DNA from 2 places in the Clostridium kluyveri DSM 555 genome. Region 2 is predicted to be linked to the other one. Evidence: predicted binding sites of a transcription regulator. Region 2 holds the regulator's gene; the other holds the start of a gene.
The links. The regulator Rex, encoded in region 2, represses fermentation and respiration genes when NADH is low (regulators of the CRP and FNR family bind a similar motif). The targets are predictions, from matches to a motif close to ATTGTTAANNNNTTAACAAT.
Positions count from the first base shown of each region.

Region 1: CKL_RS17990 (acetyl-CoA C-acetyltransferase) is a predicted target of Rex. The motif match lies at 1,811-1,830, and genes of this name have one in related genera.

Region 1 covers NC_009706.1:3,736,228-3,748,035, forward strand. Annotated here, with positions in the region: gene CKL_RS17990 (acetyl-CoA C-acetyltransferase) at 359-1,534, opposite strand; gene CKL_RS17995 (acetyl-CoA C-acetyltransferase) at 2,331-3,506, opposite strand; gene wecB (non-hydrolyzing UDP-N-acetylglucosamine 2-epimerase) at 3,689-4,837, opposite strand; gene CKL_RS18005 (MraY family glycosyltransferase) at 4,890-5,918, opposite strand; gene CKL_RS18010 (deoxycytidylate deaminase) at 6,231-6,647, opposite strand; gene upp (uracil phosphoribosyltransferase) at 6,847-7,476, opposite strand; gene rpiB (ribose 5-phosphate isomerase B) at 7,552-8,001, opposite strand; gene CKL_RS18025 (low molecular weight protein arginine phosphatase) at 8,099-8,557, opposite strand; gene CKL_RS18030 (L-threonylcarbamoyladenylate synthase) at 8,579-9,631, opposite strand; gene CKL_RS18035 (ZIP family metal transporter) at 9,698-10,408, opposite strand; gene CKL_RS18040 (hypothetical protein) at 10,493-11,128, opposite strand; gene prfA (peptide chain release factor 1) at 11,189-11,808, opposite strand, start outside.
Region 2 covers NC_009706.1:422,185-433,992, reverse strand. Annotated here, with positions in the region: gene CKL_RS02245 (short-chain-enoyl-CoA hydratase) at 45-824, opposite strand; gene CKL_RS02240 (redox-sensing transcriptional repressor Rex) at 1,039-1,671, opposite strand; gene CKL_RS02235 (ABC-F family ATP-binding cassette domain-containing protein) at 1,985-3,895, shown strand; gene CKL_RS02230 (response regulator) at 3,949-4,482, opposite strand; gene CKL_RS02225 (thiamine-binding protein) at 4,649-4,924, opposite strand; gene CKL_RS02220 (insulinase family protein) at 5,188-8,109, opposite strand; gene CKL_RS02215 (patatin-like phospholipase family protein) at 8,192-9,052, opposite strand; gene CKL_RS02210 (pyruvate carboxylase) at 9,295-11,808, opposite strand, start outside.

The DNA.
Region 1 (11,808 bases), 650 kb from region 2:
TTCATGGATTTTGACTATTAGACTTGGGAGGAATTGTGTACGATACCCCCTTTGGATGAAATATATTTCCGTATTTCCTTTATGCCGTACACCTTATCTCCCAAAATTTTGAATCCATTGTTTATCTGACATTTCATATCGTTTTCATGCCATAATATCAATCTCCAGTTTTTTTCTTAATTCTGCCAAGAATCTGGTTTTTATCAAATTTTAAGTTTTCAGACATGCTCTAGTTAAAAACAAAATTAAAATTATTATGTAAATAAAACTTACTCTAATAAAAAAACAAAGCAAGTAATCATTACGATACTTACTTTGTTCTTTATTTTAGACTACAAATATAATCCATTATATAAAATTATCTTTCAACTATTAGTGCAGTTCCCATTCCTCCCCCTATACATAATGTTGCAAGTCCCTTTTTCGCATCTCTTCTCTGCATTTCATAAAGTAATGTAACGAGTATTCTTGCACCAGAGCAGCCAACTGGATGTCCAAGAGCTATTGCTCCTCCATTTACATTTACTTTGCTCATATCAAATTCTAAATCTTTTGCTACTGCTAAACTTTGTGAAGCGAATGCTTCATTTGCTTCTATTAAGTCTAAATCTGCAATTGACAAGTTAGCTTTTTCAAGTGCCAACTTTGTTGCATAGAAAGGTCCGTATCCCATTATGGTTGGGTCTAATCCTTTACTTCCATAGGAAACAATCTTTGCAAGAGGCTTAATTCCAAGTTCTTTTGCCTTATCTGCACTCATTACAACTAAAGCTGCTGCTGCATCATTTATTCCCGAAGCATTACCTGCTGTAACTGTTCCATCTTTTTTGAATGATGGTTTCAATTTTGCTAATGCTTCTATAGTTGTCCCAAATCTAGGGAATTCATCAGTATCAAAAATTATTTCTTTCTTTTTCTGCTTAACGGTTACTGGAACTATTTCATCTTTAAATTTTCCTGCCTTTATGGCTGCTTCTGCCTTCTGTTGGGATGCTAATGCAAATTCATCCTGCATATCTCTTGTTATTCCCCATTTTTCTGCTATGTTTTCAGCTGTAATTCCCATGTGGTAATTGTTAAATGCTTCCCAAAGTCCATCTTTTATCATGGCATCAACTAATTTTCCCTCTCCCATTCTATGTCCCCATCTGGCCTTTGGAAGTAGATATGGTGCAGCGGACATGTTTTCTGTTCCACCAACTACAACAATATCATCATCTCCAATTTTTATGAGCTGAGCTGCCAAACTTACTGATCTAAGTCCTGAACCGCAAACCTTATTTAGTGTAAACGCTGGTACTTCTACAGGAATGCCTGCTTTTACAGCAGCTTGCCTCGCTGGACTTTGTCCAAGACCTGCCTGTATTACATTTCCAAATATAACTTCATCTACTTGTTCTGGTTTTATACCTGCTCTTTTTACAGCCTCTTTTATAACTATTGCCCCCAAATCTACAGCAGAAATATCTTTTAAAGTTCCACCAAAACTCCCTATAGCTGTTCTTACTGCACTTACAATAACTGCATCTTTCATAAAATGAACCCTCCTAAAATAAATTTATTTAAACTTAAATCTTTAGTAAAGTTATAAATCACTTAAATTTCAAGTGTTTTGAATCTTAGTGCTCATATTCTTAAATATAAACTATATTAGTTCATTAAAAAATTTTTATAAATGATGAAATTGTATGATGTTACTTCACAATTATTTAAGTTTATACCTTAAACATCATTATTCAAAATAATTTAATTAATTCGTACAATTCTAATATATTAATTATACTAATTAATTAATTTTTTATCAATATGCATTGTTAAAAAAAAAACAAAGTTTAGCAAACATATATATTTATGGACAGCTTTTACACTGTTTTTTAAGCTATTTAATCATATATAAACATATTGACTTAAAATAAGCAAATATGCTTTATTTTAAAACATTTCAAACTAAAAAATCAAATAAATTTACATTTAAGTGTTTGATTCCCAAAAATAAACATAGAAAAATATAGCTTGAATAAAGCGTTAATTAATTATTTGAAATCAAAAAAATAGTAGAAGGATCCCATTTCAATAAAGATAGATTTTTTGCCATTAATTCTATTGACGAACATCCACGATCAAAATATAACAATAGAATTTGTATTCGTCAGTATCTTTTCTTATAGTATTAACATTTTTCTTTGCTAGCTCACTTTCACTTGTTTTAATAGAATCTATTTGCAAATATAAAAAGAAATGATTAAATACAACAAAAATAAAAGACTGCCGACAAATTTTGCCGACAGTCTAAATCATCTATTTTACATGTTTAAAGTAACATTTTTTATTTATCTCTCTACTATTAAAGCAGTTCCCATTCCACCGCCTATACATAATGTTGCAAGACCTTTTTTTGCATCTCTTCTCTGCATTTCATGAAGTAATGTAACAAGTATTCTTGCTCCTGATGCTCCAACTGGATGTCCAAGAGCTATTGCTCCTCCATTTACATTTACTTTGCTCATATCAAATTCTAAATCTTTTGCTACTGCCAAACTCTGTGAAGCGAATGCTTCATTTGCTTCTATTAAGTCTAAATCTGCAACTGACAAGTTAGCTTTTTCAAGTGCTGCTTTTGTTGCATGGAAAGGACCATATCCCATTATTGTCGGATCTAATCCTGCACTTCCATAGGAAACAATCTTTGCAAGTGGTTTAATTCCAAGTTCTTTTGCCTTATCTGCACTCATCACAACTAAAGCTGCTGCTGCATCATTTATTCCTGAAGCATTACCTGCTGTAACTGTTCCATCTTTTTTGAATGCTGGTCTCAATTTTGCCAGTGTTTCAACAGTTGTTCCTGGTTTTATATACTCATCAGTATCAAAAACTACTTCTTTCTTTTTTATCTTAACAGTTACTGGAACTATTTCATCTTTGAATTTACCTGCTTTTTGAGCTGCTTCTGCTTTTTGCTGGGACGCTGCTGAAAATTCATCCTGCTCTTCTCTTGTTAAACCCCATTTTTCTGCTATGTTTTCAGCTGTAATTCCCATGTGATAATTGTTGAATGCCTCCCAAAGTCCGTCTTTTATCATAGCATCAACTATTTTTCCTTCTCCCATTCTATGTCCCCATCTAGCTTTTGGGAGTACATATGGAGCAGCAGACATGTTTTCCATTCCACCAACTACGACAATATCAGCATCTCCAGCTTTTATAACCTGAGCTGCCAAACTTACTGATCTAAGTCCTGAACCACAAACCTTATTTAATGTGAATGCTGGAACTTCTACAGGAATACCTGCTTTTACAGCTGCCTGTCTCGCTGGACTCTGACCAAGACCTGCCTGTATTACGTTTCCAAATATAACTTCATCTATTTGTTCTGGCTTAACATTTGCTCTTTTTACTGCTTCTTTTATAACTACAGCTCCTAATTCCACTGCTGGAACATCTTTCAAAGTTCCACCGAAACTTCCTATAGCTGTTCTCACTGCACTTACAATAACTACTTCTCTCATAGTAAATCCTCCTAAAAGTTTATTTTATTTTTAACCAAAATTTAACCTATCCGATGTTTAATATCCTGATGACAAGCTAATTATACTAAGTAATCATAACGTTGTCAATGTTGTTGTTAAAAAAAACACAAAGGTTTTTTACACTTCTATAATTAACTTACTAGCCTAAAAACATAGTATACTCAAATAAACTCTTCATATTCCCCTTTTTCTATATTAAAGTACTGCAAGATAGCTGCAGCTATTCTCCCTGATGCCTTGCCATCCCCATAAGGATTTACGGCTCTACTCATCACATCATATTTACTGGAATCTGATATAAGTTCACTTGCCAATCTTACTATATCTTCTTTGTTTATTCCAACTAATTTTACTGTACCCGCTTTTATCGCTTCTGGTCTTTCAGTTACATTCCTAAGCACCAATACAGGTTTTCCAAGATGTGGAGCTTCTTCTTGAAGTCCCCCTGAATCAGTCATAACCATATAACATCTATCCATCAAATTATGAGTTTCTTTAGTATCTAAAGGATTTAAGAGATGAACTCTATTAATATTTCCAAGTATTTTATATACTATATCTTTCACTTTAGGATTTAAATGTACAAGGTATATTACTTCTACTTCTTTATTTTCTTCTACTATTTTTTTTAATGCATTACAAATATTTTCAATGCCTTCTCCCCAATTTTCCCTCCTATGAGCAGTTACCATTATTACTTTACTTTTATGATAATCTATATCATTTAATTCATTATTATTAAACACATAGTCTTTATCCACAGTAAATTTCATTGAATCTATTACTGTATTGCCGGTAACAAATATTTCATTCATAGGTACTCCTTCCCTAAGGAGGTTCTCTCTGGAGCCAGATGTTGGTGCAAAATGAAGATCGGCTATAGCTCCCGTAAGTTTTCTATTCATTTCCTCTGGGAAAGGAAAATATTTATCATAAGTTCTAAGACCTGCTTCCACATGACCTACTCTTATCTTTTTATAAAAAGCTGCTAGTGCTCCTGCAAATGTAGTAGTAGTATCTCCATGAACAAGCACTAAGTCTGGATTTTCTCTATCAAATACTTCTTCAAGTCCTTGAAGTACCCTGCTGGTTATACCTGTCAATGTTTGATTGCTTTTCATTATATTTAAATCAAAGTCAGGTATAATATTAAAAAGTTTTAGAACTTGATCCAGCATTTCTCTATGTTGCGCTGTAACACATATCTTATTTTCTATATTACGTCTTTTTTCAAACTCTTTAATTAACGGAGCCATTTTTATTGCTTCAGGCCTTGTTCCAAAGATTGTGATAATTTTAAGTTTATTCATATTAAAACCTCCATTTTTAGGTATCTAACGCAACTGAAAAATGAAAGATACCTTAATCTCTATGTTCAAAAAACCCCGCCCTCCAAGCTATAAAAACTAAAACCATCATAATTATCGCCAGAAGAAAATAAGATAGTTGTGCATTTATCTCCATAGCTATTATAGAAAAACTGCCTAGCACTGCACTTATAGCATACATTGTTCCAACAGCTTGTTTCTGACTAAATCCCATGTCAAGAAGTCTATGGTGAAGATGTCCTCTATCAGCTTGCATAATAGGTTTACCATTTATCTTTCTTCTTATCACAGCAAAAAGAGTATCGTATATTGGTATTCCAAGTGCAAGAATAGGAACTGCTATAGAAAATGCTGCAGCAGATTTTATAGCTCCTTCAATGGATATAGATGCAAGTAAAAATCCAAGTAGTTGTGCTCCTGTATCTCCCATAAATATAGAAGCAGGATTAAAATTATAGGGTAAAAATCCAAGTATAGACCCACACAGTATAATGGCAAGCACTGCAGCTTCATATCTATTATTTAATAATGCTATAATCAAAATAGTCAAAGAAGATATCAACCCAATACCTGATGCCAAACCATCTAAACCATCTATCAAATTTAAGGCATTGGTAATACCCACTACCCAAATTATAGTTAATGGGATAGACATTACTCCCACATTGGTAAATTGATACAAGCTGCTAAAAGGATTAGTAATTAACACTATTTTTACTCCATAAATAATTAAAATTATAGAAGCTGCAACTTGAAATATTAATTTATATCTGGGCTTTATATCAAATTTATCATCTAAGAATCCGCCTATTACTATTATTGTAGCCCCTAATACGAGTCCCATCTCCGCCCTTGTAAGATTTCCTCTTTTAAGCACCAATGTAATTATAAAGGAAAAATATATGGATAATCCCCCCAAGAGAGGCATTGGTTTATTATGTATCCTTCTATCCCCCTCTGGCACATCTATAATCTGTAACTTTAAAGCAATCTTTTTAACAATTGGCGTAAATATAACTGAAAGCACTGTTGATACTATTGCAAATAGGTATAAACTATTCATATTAACCTTCCTTAATCATATCTTCTGTTTATCCCAAGGCTGTTATCGTTAATCCCCTATTCCTGAAAATTGGAAATTAGCGCTTTATGCCCCTTTATGATTTATCTGAACACTACCAGTGCTAAGATAAGCACTTCTACGCGCCTAGATAAGTTCTTCTAAGGTTCAGATGAAGATAAGTATTTCTGTATTTCTCTATGGCAAACTCCACCTAAACCCAAGGATCACTTGATTTTTAAGATTCAGAAGAATAAAAGTATTTATTATAATCAATTTCATATGAATCTAAAAATATTTCATCCAGATATTATATTATTTTACTCTTTTTATACATATTAATTCAATTTCAGGTACTTTTTTAAACCAATTAATTTCTGGTATATAATCTTCACAATATATAACCCTTTTAACTCCACAGTTAATTATTAATTTTTGGCATTCCGGACAAGGCATATGGGTTACATATAGTGTAGAGTTTTCCCTATCATCTGGTGATACTTCAAGCAAACAATTCACTTCTGCATGAATGGTTCTTATACAATGATTATCTTTCATATAACATCCTGCTTCATCACAATGTTCTAATCCCCTAGGACTACCATTATATCCCGTACCTTTTATTCTTCTATTCTTTACAAGAACTGCCCCTACATGCAATCTAGGGCACGTACTTCTCTCTGCAACTTGAAAAGCAATATCTATAAAATAATTATCCCAATCTTTCCTCATAGTTAGCAATTGTCTCCTTAATATATACTAATACATTATATATTATAAACTATTAGATAATGTTTTGGAACAATTCCTTTCCTGTTATAGGTCATATATTAAAATTTTGCTACTTTAAAAATGAATTATCATAAAATACTTTAAGAAAAGCCCATTAAGTTATAAATTGGGCTTTTCTTACTAAAAATTAAAATAATTTTTACTTTGTTCCATATAACCTATCACCAGCATCTCCAAGGCCTGGAACTATATATCCATTTTTATTTAACTCTTTATCTATGGCTGCCGTATAAATATCAACATCTGGATGTGCTTCTGTAACTGATTTTATACCGTCTTCTGCGGCTATCAAACACATGAGCCTTATATTCTTAGCACCTTTTTGTTTTAACATAGTTATAGCATCTATAGCTGAACCTCCTGTAGCAAGCATAGGATCTGTAACAATCACTTCTCTTTCCCCTATGTCTTGGGGTAATTTACAAAAATATTCCACAGGCTTTAATGTAGTTTCATCCCTATAGAGTCCTATATGCCCTACTTTTGCTGCAGGTATAAGTTTTAGCATTCCTCCCACCATTCCGAGACCTGCCCTTAATATAGGCACTACTGCCACCTTTTTCCCTGAAAGCATCTTACAAGTTGTATTACATATAGGGGTTTCTATTTCTACTTCTTCTGTTTGAAGATTTCTAGTTACCTCATAAGCCATAAGCATAGCTACTTCTTCTACAAGTTCTCTAAAATCTTTAGAACCTGTTCGCTTATCTCTTATCAAAGCTAATTTATGTAATATAAGTGGATGTGTTATTTGTGTTACTTTACTCATTAAATATATCCTCCAATTCCATTAAGGTATTCCTTAATAATTTGCAGTAAATAATTATAACTAATCAGTCGTATATTATCTGCTGTATTTTTTCTCTATTTCTCCTATTTTATCTATTCTTTTCTGATGTCTACCTCCTTGAAACTCAGTAAATAAAAAATTATCTACTATATCAAGGGCAAGTCCTACACCTACTACTCTTTGACCTATAGCTAGTATGTTAGCATTATTATGCTCTCTACAGGCGTGGGCACTGAAAGTGTCCCCACAAAGTGCAGCTCTCACTCCTGGTATCTTATTTGCAGCTATACTTATTCCTATGCCGGTCCCACACACCAATATTCCAAAATCATAATTTTTACTTACAACCTGCTCTCCAACTTTTAATGCATAATCTGGATAATCACAGGATTCTTCTGAGAAAGTCCCAAAATCTTCAAGCTCTAAGCCTTTATTTTTTAAATGTTCTATTATTTCTTTCTTCAAAGGGAAACCCGCATGGTCACTACCTAAAGCAATTTTCATAAAAAATACCTCCAAAAATATATAATATATTATTTAAAATTATATTGCAAATAATTTAATAAAAACATAACCTCGCAAAAAAAGAAGATAACAACATCTAATTAATGCTCATATCTTCCTTTAATTTCTTTATTAGCAATGAAATACTATTTTCCAGTTCAGCATAGACAATTCTATATTTATATATATCCTGTCCAAAAGGATCTTTTATATCTCCCTTTAATGAAACAAATTCATTTAAAGTATATATTTTATTTTTGAAATCCGTAAAATTTTGTATTAATATATCTCTCATATAAGCAGTCATAGTCAAAATAATTTTTGAATCTTTTATCATGGAATTACTCAACTGCAGGGCTTTCCTACTGCTTATATCTACATCAATATTTTCTTTTAAAACTACTACTGAATTTTTAGAAGCAATACTATTTGGTACTACTGACAATCCTGCAGAAATAGCTTTTATGTCTTTTATATCAGATTTAGAATTAAATATAGCTTCTGCCATACAGCTCCTACAAGTATTCCCAGTGCAGACAAATAATATATTTTCCATCTGCTGACCTCCTCTAAAAAATTATACTTTTATAATATCAAAACCAGCAGATTTATTCAATCTGTTCATTATTGCTAATCCTATGCCTTTTTCCTCAAAAGCCTCCGATATTATAATATCAACTTTACTATCATCAAAACTCCTAAGTGTTTCAAATAAATTTTTAGACACACTTAACATATTATGCCTACTTCCCACAGATATTACTAATGCATTTTTATAAAATTCTCTTGTCTCGTCTGTAGCAATTATTCCTACAGCTTTATTTTCACTTATATAATTCTCTACCATTTCATTAATTTTTGCAATAGTTTTATTTAAATTTCCTTTAACTATTTTTACCGGAGCATTAGGGGCATAATGCCTATACTTCATTCCTGGAGACTTAGGCCTATTATTTCCCTCAGCTTTTTTCATTATAGCCGGATCAATATAAACTTCTTTTTCTATTTCCCTCAACATCTCAAGAGTTATACCGCCAGGCCTTAATATACAACTAGGACTTACAGTACAATCTATAACTGTAGATTCTACTCCAACATCACACATGCTTCCTCCTAATATAAGATCTACTTTACCATTTAAATCTTCTATACACCTGTCTACATCCGTAGGACTTGGTTTCCCTGATACATTTGCAGAAGGTGCTGCAATGGGAACCTTTGCCGCTTTTATAAGTTCTCTGGCTATAACATTAGATGGCATCCTAATTCCCACACTATCAAGAGATGCACTTGTAATATCTGGAACAATAGATGATTTGGGAAGAATTACAGTCATAGGACCAGGCCAAAAATTCTGTATAAACTTAAGAGCCACAGGTGATATATCTATAGCCAACGGTTTCATATCTTCTATTTCAGCTATATGTACAATTAAGGGATTGTCCTGAGGCCTACCTTTAGCTTTAAATATTTTCTCTACCGCTTCAGGATCAAGCGCATTTGCCCCAAGCCCATATACAGTTTCAGTAGGGAAAGCCACTAATCCTCCATTTCTTATTATTTCTCCTGCTTCTTTAATAATTTCTATATCTAAATTACCTTCATCTAAAATTTTTACTTTTGTATTCATAAAACAATATCCCTTCTTTAAATTAAAACAAATTTTTAATATGCTCTTTTATTACATTTTATAGATTTATAATATCTGTACTATTACAAGTCCTAAAATAATGCCACTTAAAGTTCCAAGTGTACTTGTTATACCTTCCCAAAGTTTTGAAGATTCCGGTATCATCTCTCCACATATAACATACAGCATTATTCCAGAGGCTATAGAAAGACACATGCCTAATACATTAGGAGATATATTTGCTATATAAGCACCTGTAAAGGTTCCTATGGCAGTAGGAAAAGCTGTAATAAAGGCATAAAAAAGTATCTTTGAATTTTTCACTTTAGAAGCCACAAGGGGTGCCGCTACCGCAATACCTTCTGGTATATCATGAATTGTAATTATAATACTCATTTTTATTCCAAGTGTACTACCTGCTGCAAACCCACATCCCACTATTATTCCTTCCGGGAAATTATGAAGCATGAGTCCTAAAGAAGCCATAAATGCTGCCCTAATGTGCCGGTTAGAATTGTTTATATTTATTTTATCATCAACTATAGCAATAATTATAACTCCTAAAATCACAAATAATATAGTATACAAAAAACTCCACTTGCTAGTGGCCTCTGGGATCAGATCAAATACTACCACCGATAACATTACTCCCCCTGCAAAACCAATTATAAACCCCAGTAACTTATTAGACGGTTTTTTCACTGCTGCTCCTAATGAAGCACCTATCATAGTTCCTAAAAGAGATACTATGCTTCCTATTATTACTATATAGAACATATCTATATGCAAAATAAACTCACCTTTATCTATTATTTATATTTCATATCTATTGTAATAATCTATAATATATGAATTATATTTTCAAGTAGTTATATTTTTCTTATATAGATTGTAATTTTCCGAATTCTCCCTATAGTATTTTATTTTTTCTATAGTTTCTTTAGTAAAATAGGCATAAACACAACTTTTATAGACAGTATCCAAAAAAAGATATTTACTTAATCCTCCATTTTTTACTATAGTATAATAAAATCTTGCATTGGGACGTAAAATTTTAAGCTTATTGTACTGATGAGCTAAATAAGGGCGTTTTTTCAAAAAATCCCTGTTTACAGGAATGATTCTATTATTTCTAGATTTAACCGTAGATAAAAAGATAATTCTAAAGTCCACTGCTTTATCATTTTTTACTACATAATTTTCCACATGTACTAATACAATCTTATCACATATTATGTTTAATTTAACATTTCTCACTCCCATATTTATTTTTATCCTATATCCATCATACTCAAATTTTAAAAACTCATTATTAATTGTAATAATAATTGTTAAAAAAATTAGGCTCTCTAAAACTATAAGATAAAACATATAAAACACATGAAATTTTCTGTTTAAAATAAAAACTATTGGTAAGAGAAAAAAAATAAAAACCATTGACAGCATAAATATCTTATAAGATTTTTTTTGCTTTCTAATGGCTTTATCTATATTCATACTTTCCCGTTAGTGCAATTTAACGGTTTCCATCTCCTCTCTGAATTCTCCTAATAATTCTTATCTGCTGCCTATGGATTTCATCTTCTGGGCTTGATCTTCTGTTATTAATGCATCTATTATTTCATCTATATCTCCATTTAAAAATGAATCAAGTTTATATAAAGTCATTCCTATTCTATGATCTGTAACTCTTCCCTGTGGATAATTATAAGTTCTTATTCGCTCACTTCTATCCCCTGTACCCACCTGATTTTTTCTATCTTCTGCAATACTTGCATTTCTTTCTTCCTGAGCTTTTTCATAAAGCCTTGATTTAAGTACTTTCATAGCCTTCTCTTTATTTTTAAGCTGAGATTTTTCATCCTGACAGGATACCACAAGGCCTGTCGGTAAATGTGTAATTCTCACTGCTGAATCAGTAGTGTTGACACACTGTCCCCCATGACCTGATGCCCTAAATACATCTATCCTTATATCATTTTGATTAACTACTATATCTACATCATCAACTTCTGGCAGTACAGCTACAGTAGCCGTTGATGTATGAATCCTTCCACTGGATTCTGTATCTGGAACTCTCTGCACTCTGTGAGTGCCACTTTCATATTTCAACCTGCTATAGGCATCCTTACCTTTTACCATAAATACAATTTCTTTAAATCCCCCTATATCAGTGG
Region 2 (11,808 bases):
TAATCTTAAATTAAGTTATTTATCTGATTTATAATAATATTAAATTACTTATTTTTAAAAGCCTTGTCTCTTTTTTCTACAAATGCTGTCATTCCTTCTACTCTATCTTCTGTAGCAAAACATTCCCCAAATACTTCTGCTTCATAAGCTACACCTGTATCTATATCACACTGAAGTCCTTGATTTATAGCAGCCTTACACATTCTAACAGCTATAGGTGCATTAACAATAATAGCATCTACTAAAGCTTTAGCTTCTTCCAATAATTTATCTGGCTCAACTACTTTATTTACCAAACCTATTCTTAATGCCTCTTCAGCATTAATTACTTTTCCGGTATATATAAGTTCCTTAGCCATACCAACGCCTATTGCTCTTGCAAGTCTTTGAGTACCTCCAAACCCTGGAGTAATTCCAAGACCAACCTCTGGTTGACCAAACTTAGCCTTTGATGAAGCTATTCTTATATCGCAAGACAATGACAATTCACAGCCACCACCCAGTGCAAATCCATTTATAGCTGCTATAACTGGTTTTTCTAAATTTTCTAATTTTCTAAATATTTTATTGCCAAGAACTGAAAACTTTCTTCCCTCAACTGCAGTAAGATCTTTCATCTCAGCTATATCTGCTCCTGCTACAAAAGCTTTACCTGACCCAGTAATTATCACAGCATATACGTTATCATCTTCAGCAATGTCGTTTATTGCGGCATCTATCTCTTTTAAAGTTGCTGCATTTAATGCATTTAATGCCTTAGGTCTATTCAACGTTATTGAAGCCACATTTCCATCCTTTTCAAGAATGATATTTTTAAATTCCATATTACTCCTCCCTCCTAAACCTTTTAAAAGTAACATTAACAAAGTATTGTTAATAATATCACAAATACACTTAAAAATAATTGAAGTTTTCACTTCATTTATTATTATATACCTTAACCTTATATATTTCAATATAAATTAATATAAAATATTAAATAAATTTTATTTAATATTTCATTTTAGCATTTACGATAAAAATATATAACTTTAAGGATCATTCTATATCATTCAGGAGACAACTCAAGGTCAATAAACTGTCACTTAAATGAACATTTTCTACTTTTACATCCTCTGGTACAATAAGATCCACCGGAGCAAAATTCCATATACCTTTTACTCCATTTTTAACCAAAATATTACAAACCTTTTGACCATTATTACTAGGAACACATATTATACCTATATCTATAACATTTTCTCTTAGGTAATCACCCAAATAATCTATATCCCTTATTTCAATATCTCTAATACTGATACCTATGAGCTTTGGATTTATATCAAATATAGCTCTTAATTCAAAACCTAATTTTTCAAAACCGATGTAATTAGATATAGCTTGCCCTATATTCCCTGCGCCTATTATAACTGTTCTATATACTTTCGTAAGTCCAAGTATATTGCACATTTGGCTGTATAATTCACTTACATTATACCCATATCCTTGTTGACCAAAATCTCCAAAGCAATTTAAATCCTGTCTTATTTGTGAAGCTGTAAATCCTATTTTTTCGCTTAACTCCTTTGAAGATATCCTATCTACATCATTTCTCATTAAGTTGCCTAAATATCTATGATATTTAGGCAGTCTCTTTATAACAGACATTGATATATCTTTTTTCTTATCCATACCGCACCTCATATCCATAACTATATGTTTTAATTATATACTAAAATTTATATATCAAAATAAATTATACTATAAGTTCATAATTCAATTTTATTCCTATATAGTATTATCTCAATTATAACATATGTTAATCTCCTATTTTTTATTATTTTATATTTTTTATTAAGGTTTTTCAATCTTTATAATATTTATATTACATCTATTATATCAATGATTTCTATTATATCAATAAATACTCTCTATATTTTAAATAAAATCTATAAAAAAATCATTTTACATAGTAAAATATTAAATTGAGGAAGGTGTTATTGCTATGATTATTTTAAGCTGTAAAAATATTCATAAGAGTTATGGAATAGATGTCATATTAGAAAATATAACTTTCAATATAAACGAAGAAGATCGTGTAGCACTAATAGGTCCAAATGGAGCTGGAAAGTCTACCCTGTTTGAAATTTTAACTAATAATATAGCTCCAGATAGTGGAGATATGTTTATAGATAAGACTAAAACAATAGGCTATTTGACCCAGCATTTATCACTTGATTCTTCAAATACCATATACGATGAAATGCTCACCGTATTTCAAGCCATAACTGACTTAGAGAATAAATTAAATAAATTAGAAACTTTAATGAATGAGCCCTACGATTCCAAAGATGAAGACTATAGAAACAAATTGATTAACGATTATACTACCTATTCAGAACTTTATAAAAATAGAGGAGGATACACCTATAAAGCAGAAATAAATAAAATTTTAACAGGACTAGGTTTTTCCATGAATGAATTTCATGATCCTATAAGCATAATAAGTGGAGGTAAGAAGACAAGAGTTGCCCTTTGTAAATTGCTTTTAACAAAACCGGATATACTTTTACTAGATGAGCCTACTAATCACTTGGATTTAGAAGCTATAGAATGGCTTGAAGACTATTTAAAATCTTATAAAGGAACCATAATTATAATATCCCATGACAGATATTTTTTAGATACTATAACACAGTCAACTATGGAGCTTATAAATGGTCATATAAATTTTTACAATGGAAATTATACTAACTCTTTGAAGCTTAAAAAAAAGAACTACGAGACTCAATTAAAAGCGTATAACATACAACAGATGGAAATAAAAAAGCAGGAAGAAATTATAGAAAAATACAGATCCTTTAATAGAGAAAAAAGCATAAGAGCAGCAGAAAGCCGTCAAAAAATGTTGGATAAAATGGATAGGCTGCCTCCTCCAGATAAAGATATAAAAATTAAAAATATAATATTTAAAACTGAGATAAATAGCGGTAATGATGTACTCTATGTGGAAAACTTAAGTAAAGGATTTAATGAGAAATTATTATTCCAGAACGTAAATTTCCAAGTAAAAAAAGGGGATAAAACAGCAATTGTAGGTAAAAATGGCTGTGGTAAAACCACTCTCTTTAAAATAATCATGGGACAAATAGAATCCAATACAGGGATTTGTAAATTAGGTAAAAATATCATAATAGGGTATTATGATCAGGAACAATCTGATTTAGATCCTGAAAAAACTATAATAGACGAAGTATGGGATAAGTTCCCAAAACTTACTACTACCGAAATTAGAAATGCACTAGCCAGTTTTCTATTTACAGGGGAGGATGTATTTAAAAAAATTTCTTCCATAAGTGGTGGAGAAAAATGCAGAATAAATCTATTAAAACTAATGCTGTCTAAATCTAATTTTTTGCTTCTGGATGAGCCTACAAATCATTTAGATATAGCTTCTCGGGAAGCTTTAGAGGAAGCTTTACTGGATTATGATGGTACTATACTTGTAATATCTCATGACAGATATTTTTTGAATAAATCAATAAACAGAATATATGAATTAAGCCAAAGTGAAATAAAAGAATATGTAGGTAATTATACCTACTATACAGAAAAGAAAAAAAATCCTTTGAGATTTCAAGAGGAGATAAGTATTTCAAAGACTAAAACTCAAACACGGCATGATAAAAAGAGAAAAAAAGATTATGAAAAAAATCAACGAAAAAAAAATCTTCTCATAAAAACTACTGAAGACCAAATATCAAAGTTAGAAGATTATATATTAGAGCTACAACAGAAACTATGTCTAGAGGAAGTTTATTCAGATCCCAATAAAAGTAGTGAAATACACTCAGAAATTTTAATTACACAAAATAAACTAGATGATTTATATAATACATGGGAAGAAATGTTTTAAGATACAGATATGGAGGGCGTTAGAATATGCACTAATTTCCTCCATGATTTCTATTATATTTTTTCACCGCAGTATGGACAAAATACAAAAGAATTACTTCCATTTTTTAATTTTCCTCCACAATAAGGACAAAACAAAATTACTTTTTTTAATATAGCTACTACATTATTATGTTCAATTTTATTATTTTCTTTATGGTCAATTCTATTATCTTCGGAATCAGCATCCTTTACCTGATACTTTAATATAGCTTTATTTATCAGCATAGAAAGTTCTTTTTCCTCTATAGGTGTATTTATAACCTCATCTACGCCTTTTCCTTTAAAATCTTTTAAATTTATTCTATCACAGGAAGAAAGGATACAGACAATATTATGATTTTTGATTTTTATTTTCTCTATAAGTTTATCTCCAGTAATCTCCTTCATCACAAAATTTACTATAACAACTTCTGGATTAAATTTATTAACTTTTGAAAAGACACCATACTCATTAGAAATTTCCACTTCATAGCCCATATTTATTAGTTTATCTTTCATAATAATACTTTCAAGTTTACAATCGTTTACTAATAATATTTTCCTCATGGTTTCACCCACCACCATATCCTTTATATACTCTATATATTAAATCATAAGCTGCTATTTTTCAACTAAATTTTAGCATTAATCATACCATAAAAATTATATTATACTCATTTATACAATGGATAATACAGTTCATATACTTCGAATTGAAAAATATTCTGACCTATTATCTATATTTTTTAATTTTTTCTCCCATAGTAACTCCCTGTGGTTTATAATCTATTTTCACTACAGATACCACTCTGGATGCACCCCATTTTATACATATTTCCTGTGCAGCTTCTACTATTTTTAAAAGCTCACTTAACTCACCTTCCATAGGCCCCACTTCATACTTCACTCCACAAGAATCTATATATTCTATAACCTTATCCACCACTTTGTATAAATTTATCTCTTCAACTACAGGCAAAACCTGTATACTAACATTTGCTAATGCCATAATGTCCCTCCTAGTTATTTAAAAATACTTTATAATAATATCAAGTGATTCAAAGGTTCAGGTGGAGTTTGCTATAGAGAAATGCTTATCTCCATCTGAACCTTTAAAAAACTTATAAAGGCGCACAGCAGTGCTTATTCCTTTAAAGAAGGTAGAAGTATTAGCTAATTCCCGCCTTCGGATAAAAGTCTAATCCACAGTATAAATAAAATTATTACACTGTGGAATTTAACCACTAAATTAATTGTATATTTTATAATAATTTATTCAAATAGATTTACTAAATTTTCAAATATGTCTTTATTCTCTCTTATGGTATCTTCATTTCCCATGACACATATATTATCTTTACTCATAATATGATAAATCAGATCTGCAAAAGCAACTATATCTTCTTCTTTAGTATTTAATATTTCTTCCCTTTCCCTTTGTAAATCCTCATAGGTTATATGCTTTATATTATATTCCGCAGCACGTTCTCCTTTCATAGACGGTGATAATGGAAAATCCAGATCTGATATAGTTCCTATTATATATTTAGTCATTTGTCTACTATCTGCCTTGAAATTTTTAAAATATTCTGCTGCATTATTATAAACTTCAATAGTACGTTTTAAATTAGGATCTCTATAGGAGGTAAAAAAAGCATTGCCATTTTTTTGGAAAGAAGCAAAACTCCCATAAGCCCCTCCCTGAACTCTTATTTGATTCCATAAATATTCATAATTGGCTATAGCTTTTAAGACCAAGAGTTTTCCGGTATAAGGATAGCCAAGTTCCATATAATTATAAGCTTTAGCTACATATTGAACTTTTGAAGAAGTCATAAGACCTTCATTTTTAGCTCCTAAATCAAATTTATATTTTACCTTAGTTACTTCTTCATCTTTTAATTCAGAAAGTAACTCATTTATCTTATTTTTAAAAATACCATAATCTTTTTCCTCACAAGTTAAGTTTATAATTAGATTTCTCTTATTAAATATTTCATTAGAAACTTCTTTTAATTTTCTTATTATATCCTCTACCTTATCTTGAAAATTCTTTTCCAACTGGCATATAAAATTATAAAACTCCAGTCCACCTAATATATCTTCATATCTACTCATAGGTGAAAAATAGGAACAAACATGGTTTGCAACCACTATATGTCCTCTTTGAAACATAGTCATTTCCATCCTGGATTTAGTCTCTTGAATTATTTCTTTTAATCTCTTTTTTTCATCAAATTTAGTATAATTTATTATATCTTTCAATAGTAAAATTAATTTTTCCAGATTATTAACCAAAACTTTGGACTTAACTATAAATTTAGGATAAAATTCTTTATTGCTCTTATTTTCTCCAAATATCTGTGGTGAATAACTTATACCTCCTGTATATATATTTATTTCTTTCGTCAAATCCTCATAATCATAATTTTTTGTGCTGACCTTTCCAAGTACTGTACTTAAAAGGGATAAATATGGTATTAGATCTTCTTTTACTCCTTGAGTATCAAAATATAGATTTACATAATATATGCCATTGGTGAATGTAGGATAAAACAATATTTTTATATCATTTTCTTCTCTCTCTCTGAGTTCCAATTTTTTAGGCTCTGGCTCTATATCTGATATGGACAAAAGAGGTATTTTCATCAAGTCCTCTTTACTATCCTTTATATTTTGTCTTTCTTTCAATTTTAAGGTATCTTTAATTATACTATCTATATCATTATCTGAAATACTTTCCTTAAAATCCTTCAACTTCTTCTTTAATTCTGCTTCTCTATTCTCTGCCAGTCCCTTTTCAGGTTTAACTATCAGCATAGAACTGTGATTATTTTTCAAAATATATTTATCTATAAGATTTTCAAAATAATTATCATCTACCTGTGATTTTATCTTATTCAATACTGATTCATAGGAAAGATGCGTCCAAGGTTCTCCACCATACAACCAACTATCCATGCACTTCATTCCATATATTAATCCTTTAGGGTACCCTTTGTAATCCGCCTCCCTGAGCTGAAATTCCTTTATATTTATGGAAGACTCTATAAGTTTTCTATCCATACCTTTATTCACAATATTCTTTAAAGTTTTTTCCACCAATTCTTTAAAATCATTCTTTTTATCTTCATTAGAATTTTTAACTACTATACTAAACATAGGCTGAAGCATACTGGCCTCAAATATTCCAAATACATCTTTTCCTATATTGGCATCAATTAAAGCTTTTTTTAGAGGAGAAGAAGGAGTTTCTAAAAGTAAATGTTCAAGTATATCAAAAGCCAGATATAATTCATTATCTATAACTTTTCCCACTGAATAATTCATGCTCAGGAAAGTTTTACCCTCTTCTTTTTCACCACTTGAAATGGGATATTTTATTGTAAATTCCCTTTGGGAATCAAAAGAAAGCTGTTCTAATATGTTAGAATCTATTTGTCTTTTATTAAAATTACTCAAATACTCTCTATCTATAGACTCTAATTTTTCCAGTATATCCATATCTCCATATAAATATATATAACTATTAGACGGGTGATAATATTTACTGTGGAAAGCCAAAAACTGTTGTTGAGTTAATTCTGGTATTACATCTGGATCTCCTCCTGATTCCACTCCATATTGGGTATCCGGATATAATGATTCTGATATTTTTCTAAACAATATAGATTCTGGAGATGAAAAAGCTCCTTTCATCTCATTATAAACTACCCCTTTATAAGTTATTTCCTTATCTATACTATCCAGTTCATAATGCCATCCTTCCTGCATCATAATTTCTGGATACCTATATATATTAGGATAAAAAACTGCATCTAGGTATACGTCCATAAGATTTGAGAAATCCTTATCATTTACACTGGCTACAGGATACATAGTCTTATCTGGAAAGGTCATTGCATTTAAAAATGTATTTAAGGAGCCTTTTACCAATTCCACAAAAGGTTCCTTTACCGGAAATTTTCTAGAGCCACAAAGTACAGAATGTTCAAGTATGTGTGCAACTCCAGTGCTGTCATCTGGTGGAGTTCTAAAGCTTATTGAAAACACTTTATTTTCATCCTCATTTTTTAAAAAAAACAACCTTGCACCACTTTTCTCATGTTCAAAAAGCATTCCCATGGAGTTTATTTCTTCCAAGTTTTTTTTCTCTAATAGTTTAAAACCATTATATATTTTTCCTAAATCCATATTATCAATTCTCTCCTATTAATCTTATATATTTTACTAATATCATTAACTAAAATTAAAACTTATATTTATATTATATAACTTAATTTGATTGTTTAATCCATTCTTTTAATCTATCATAACACTGTGATGCTTCCTTATATCCCTGATTATATAATTCTATAAGTTTATTTTTATCTTTTTCTATTCTTTTAACCTTTAAATTCTCCCTGGGTCTCATAACAAAAACCCTGCCTTCTCTTTCCAGCTTTTCTATATAGGCTAGGGTACTATTATACTTTTTATATCTATACACCATGGCATCTGTCAGTCCCTTATACTGTGAATATATTTTTCGTGCCAAGAATTTCATCTTAAAAGGTTTCTTAACATATCCCCTATTTCTAGTTAAAATAATTACATTTTTATTATTTCCATCTTTCATAGATTTTTTTATAGGTATAGGATCTGCCACTCCTCCATCCAATAAGTTTAATCCCCTGAATTTCACAACAGGTGCCATAAAAGGTAAGCTGCTTGAAGCTTTTACTACATCATATACATCTTTATCTTTACATTCACTTTTTTCAAAATATACAGCCTCACCTCTATCACAATCTGTAACAGCAACTACAAATTTCTCCTTTGCCTTAGTAAAAGTTTCTATATCGAATATTTCCAATTTATTAGGTAACTCGTCAAATATGAATTCTGCTCCAAACAGGCCCTTTTTTAGTATTAGATTTTTATAACTTAAATACCTTGGATCATTTACATAATTCACATTTATATTTTTATTCCTACCCTTCTGCCTGGATATATACGACAATCCATTGCAAGCTCCCATAGATACTCCTATAACATATGGAAAATACAAATTTTTTTCCATGAAAAAATCCAATACTCCTGCAGTATATAACCCTCGCATACCTCCTCCTTCTAAAACTAAACCTATATTCTCCATGTGTTCTACACCTCGCTTGTGAATAATCTCATATTTTATTGTTAATATATTTTAACATAACTGGTTAAGTTAGTGAAGTTACCTATTTTAAATAATAAATTATAAAAAAGAACACTATTTAAAATTTCTTATCTTAAAAAATTTTAAATAGTGCCTACTTATATAATAATTAAATATTACAGTTATTTTAGAATAAACATTGTTTTTTGGTTAAATCATGAAACTTTTATTTTGAAACCAGCTTACTTCAACTTAACTAAAAGTTCACCAGTTTTAACCCTTTGACCCTCTTTTACAAAAACTCCCTCAACAACACCTGGAACACTAGCAGTAACGTTAGTTTCCATTTTCATGGCCTCTATTACAATTAAAGTCTGTCCTTCTTCAATTTCATCTCCTGCTTTTACAAGCACCTTAATAACACTTCCTGGTATACTTGCCCCAATTTCTTTTTCATTGTCTTCATCAGCCATAACTGCTTCGGCTTGTTGAACTGCTGAACCTCCTTCAAAAGCATGCTTATCTTTAATCTGTATGTCCCTCTTATTTCCATTAACTTCAAATACTAAGAACCTACATCCCTCAGCATTAACTTTAGTAATATCAAGGAGCTGTATAAACAAGCTCTTTCCTTCTCCTATTTCAACTTCACACATTTCTCCTTCAGTAAGTCCATAGAAAAACACATCACTGTCCATACGGCTGAGATCACCGTATTCATTTATGAACTTCAAGTAATTTTCAAACACATCAGAATAGAGCGCATAACTTAAAATCTCTTTTTTATTAAACTTCCTCTTGAACTTTTTAGTCAAATGTTCTTCTATTTTTTCAAAATCCTCTGGTGGTAGAAATTCTCCTGGTCTTCCATCTAAAGGCTTTTCTCCTTTTAATACCAATTTTTGTAATTCTTCTGGAAATCCACCCATAGGTTGACCCATCATCCCCTGGAAGTATGAAACTGTAGAATCAGGAAAATTCAAATTCTTTCCTTTCTCATATATAGTGTTTTCATCTAAATTATTCTGCACCATAAATATAGCTAAATCTCCTACCATTTTAGAGGAAGGGGTAACCTTAACTATATCTCCTACCAAAGCATTTACCTTTTTATACATTTCCTTTATATCTTCGAATCTATCTCCAAGGCCAAAACTCTCAACCTGAGGTTTCAAGTTAGAATACTGTCCTCCTGGAATTTCATATTTGTATATTTCTGCAGTACTTGACTTAAGTCCTGATTCAAACTGGCTATATACAGGTCTAACATCTTCCCAGTAATTAGCTATTTTTTGAAGGTTATCTGCATCAAGTCCAGTATCTCTTTCTGTATTTTTAAGCGCTGCAACTACAGAATTTAACGCTGGCTGACTGGTAAGAGCTGACATACTGTTAAATGCAAGATCCGCTATATCCACACCTGCTTGAGTAGCCATAAGTACAGTTGCAACTCCATTACCTGTGGTATCATGAGTATGAAGATGTATTGGTATTGATATTTCATCCTTAAGTGCCTTTATAAGCTCATATGCTGCATAAGGTTTCAATAATCCAGACATATCTTTTATACCTAAAATATGAGTTCCTGTCTTTTCTATTTCTTTAGCTAAATTTACATAATATTTAAGAGTATACTTGCCTCTGCTGCTGTCGAGTATATCTCCTGTATAACACATGCAGGCTTCTGCTATCTTGCCTTCTTTTAATACCTGATCTATTGCAACTTCCATTCCCTTAAGCCAATTTAGTGAGTCAAATATTCTAAATACATCAATACCTACTTTTGCAGATTCTGTTATATAGTCTCTTATAACATTGTCTGGATAATTTTTATATCCTACTGCATTAGCTCCTCTTAAAAGCATTTGGAATAATACATTAGGTATTTTTTCTCTAAGTTTTTCAACCCTTTCCCATGGACATTCCTTCAAGAATCTATATGCTACATCAAAAGTTGCTCCTCCCCACATTTCCATAGAAAATATATCTCCGGCTAGAACAGATTGAGCTGCTGCTATTTTTTCCATATCCCTAGTTCTAACCCTAGTTGCCATAAGTGATTGATGGGCATCCCTCATGGTAGTATCTGTAACCAAAAGTTTCTTTTGGGATTTTATCCAATTAACTAACCCCTGTGGTCCTTGTTCGTCCAATATCTGCTTTGTACCTTTTGGTCTAAGGCTTTCATCTACTTTAGGAACCACAGGTACATTGAAGGACGGCTTTTTACCACGAGTTTCATTTACTACTTTTTCTCCTATATACTTCATTATACTAAGTTCTGGATCAAGTTTTGGAGTTATATTAAAAAGCTCTGGAGTATCTGCAATAAAATTAGTATCACATTCTCCTTTTATAAATTTTTCATGTTTTAAAACATTAATCAAAAAATCGCTGTTAGTTTTTACTCCCGATATAATAGTCTCCTTTATGGAACGTATTGACTTTCTTATAGCATCCTCAAAAGTTCTTGCCCATGATATATTTTTTACTAGTAGACTATCATAATAAGGACTTATGACGGCTCCTGTAAATCCATTACCCCCGTCAAGTCTTATACCAAAGCCGGAGCCAGTCCTATACATATCGATTCTTCCAGTGTCTGGTGCAAAATTATTTAATGGATCTTCTGTGGTAATTCTACACTGAATAGCATAACCATTCATCTTTATATCATCTTGAGATTTTATTCCTACCTCTTTGGAACCAAGTTCATACCCTTCCGCAACAAGTATTTGATCTTGAACTAAATCTAT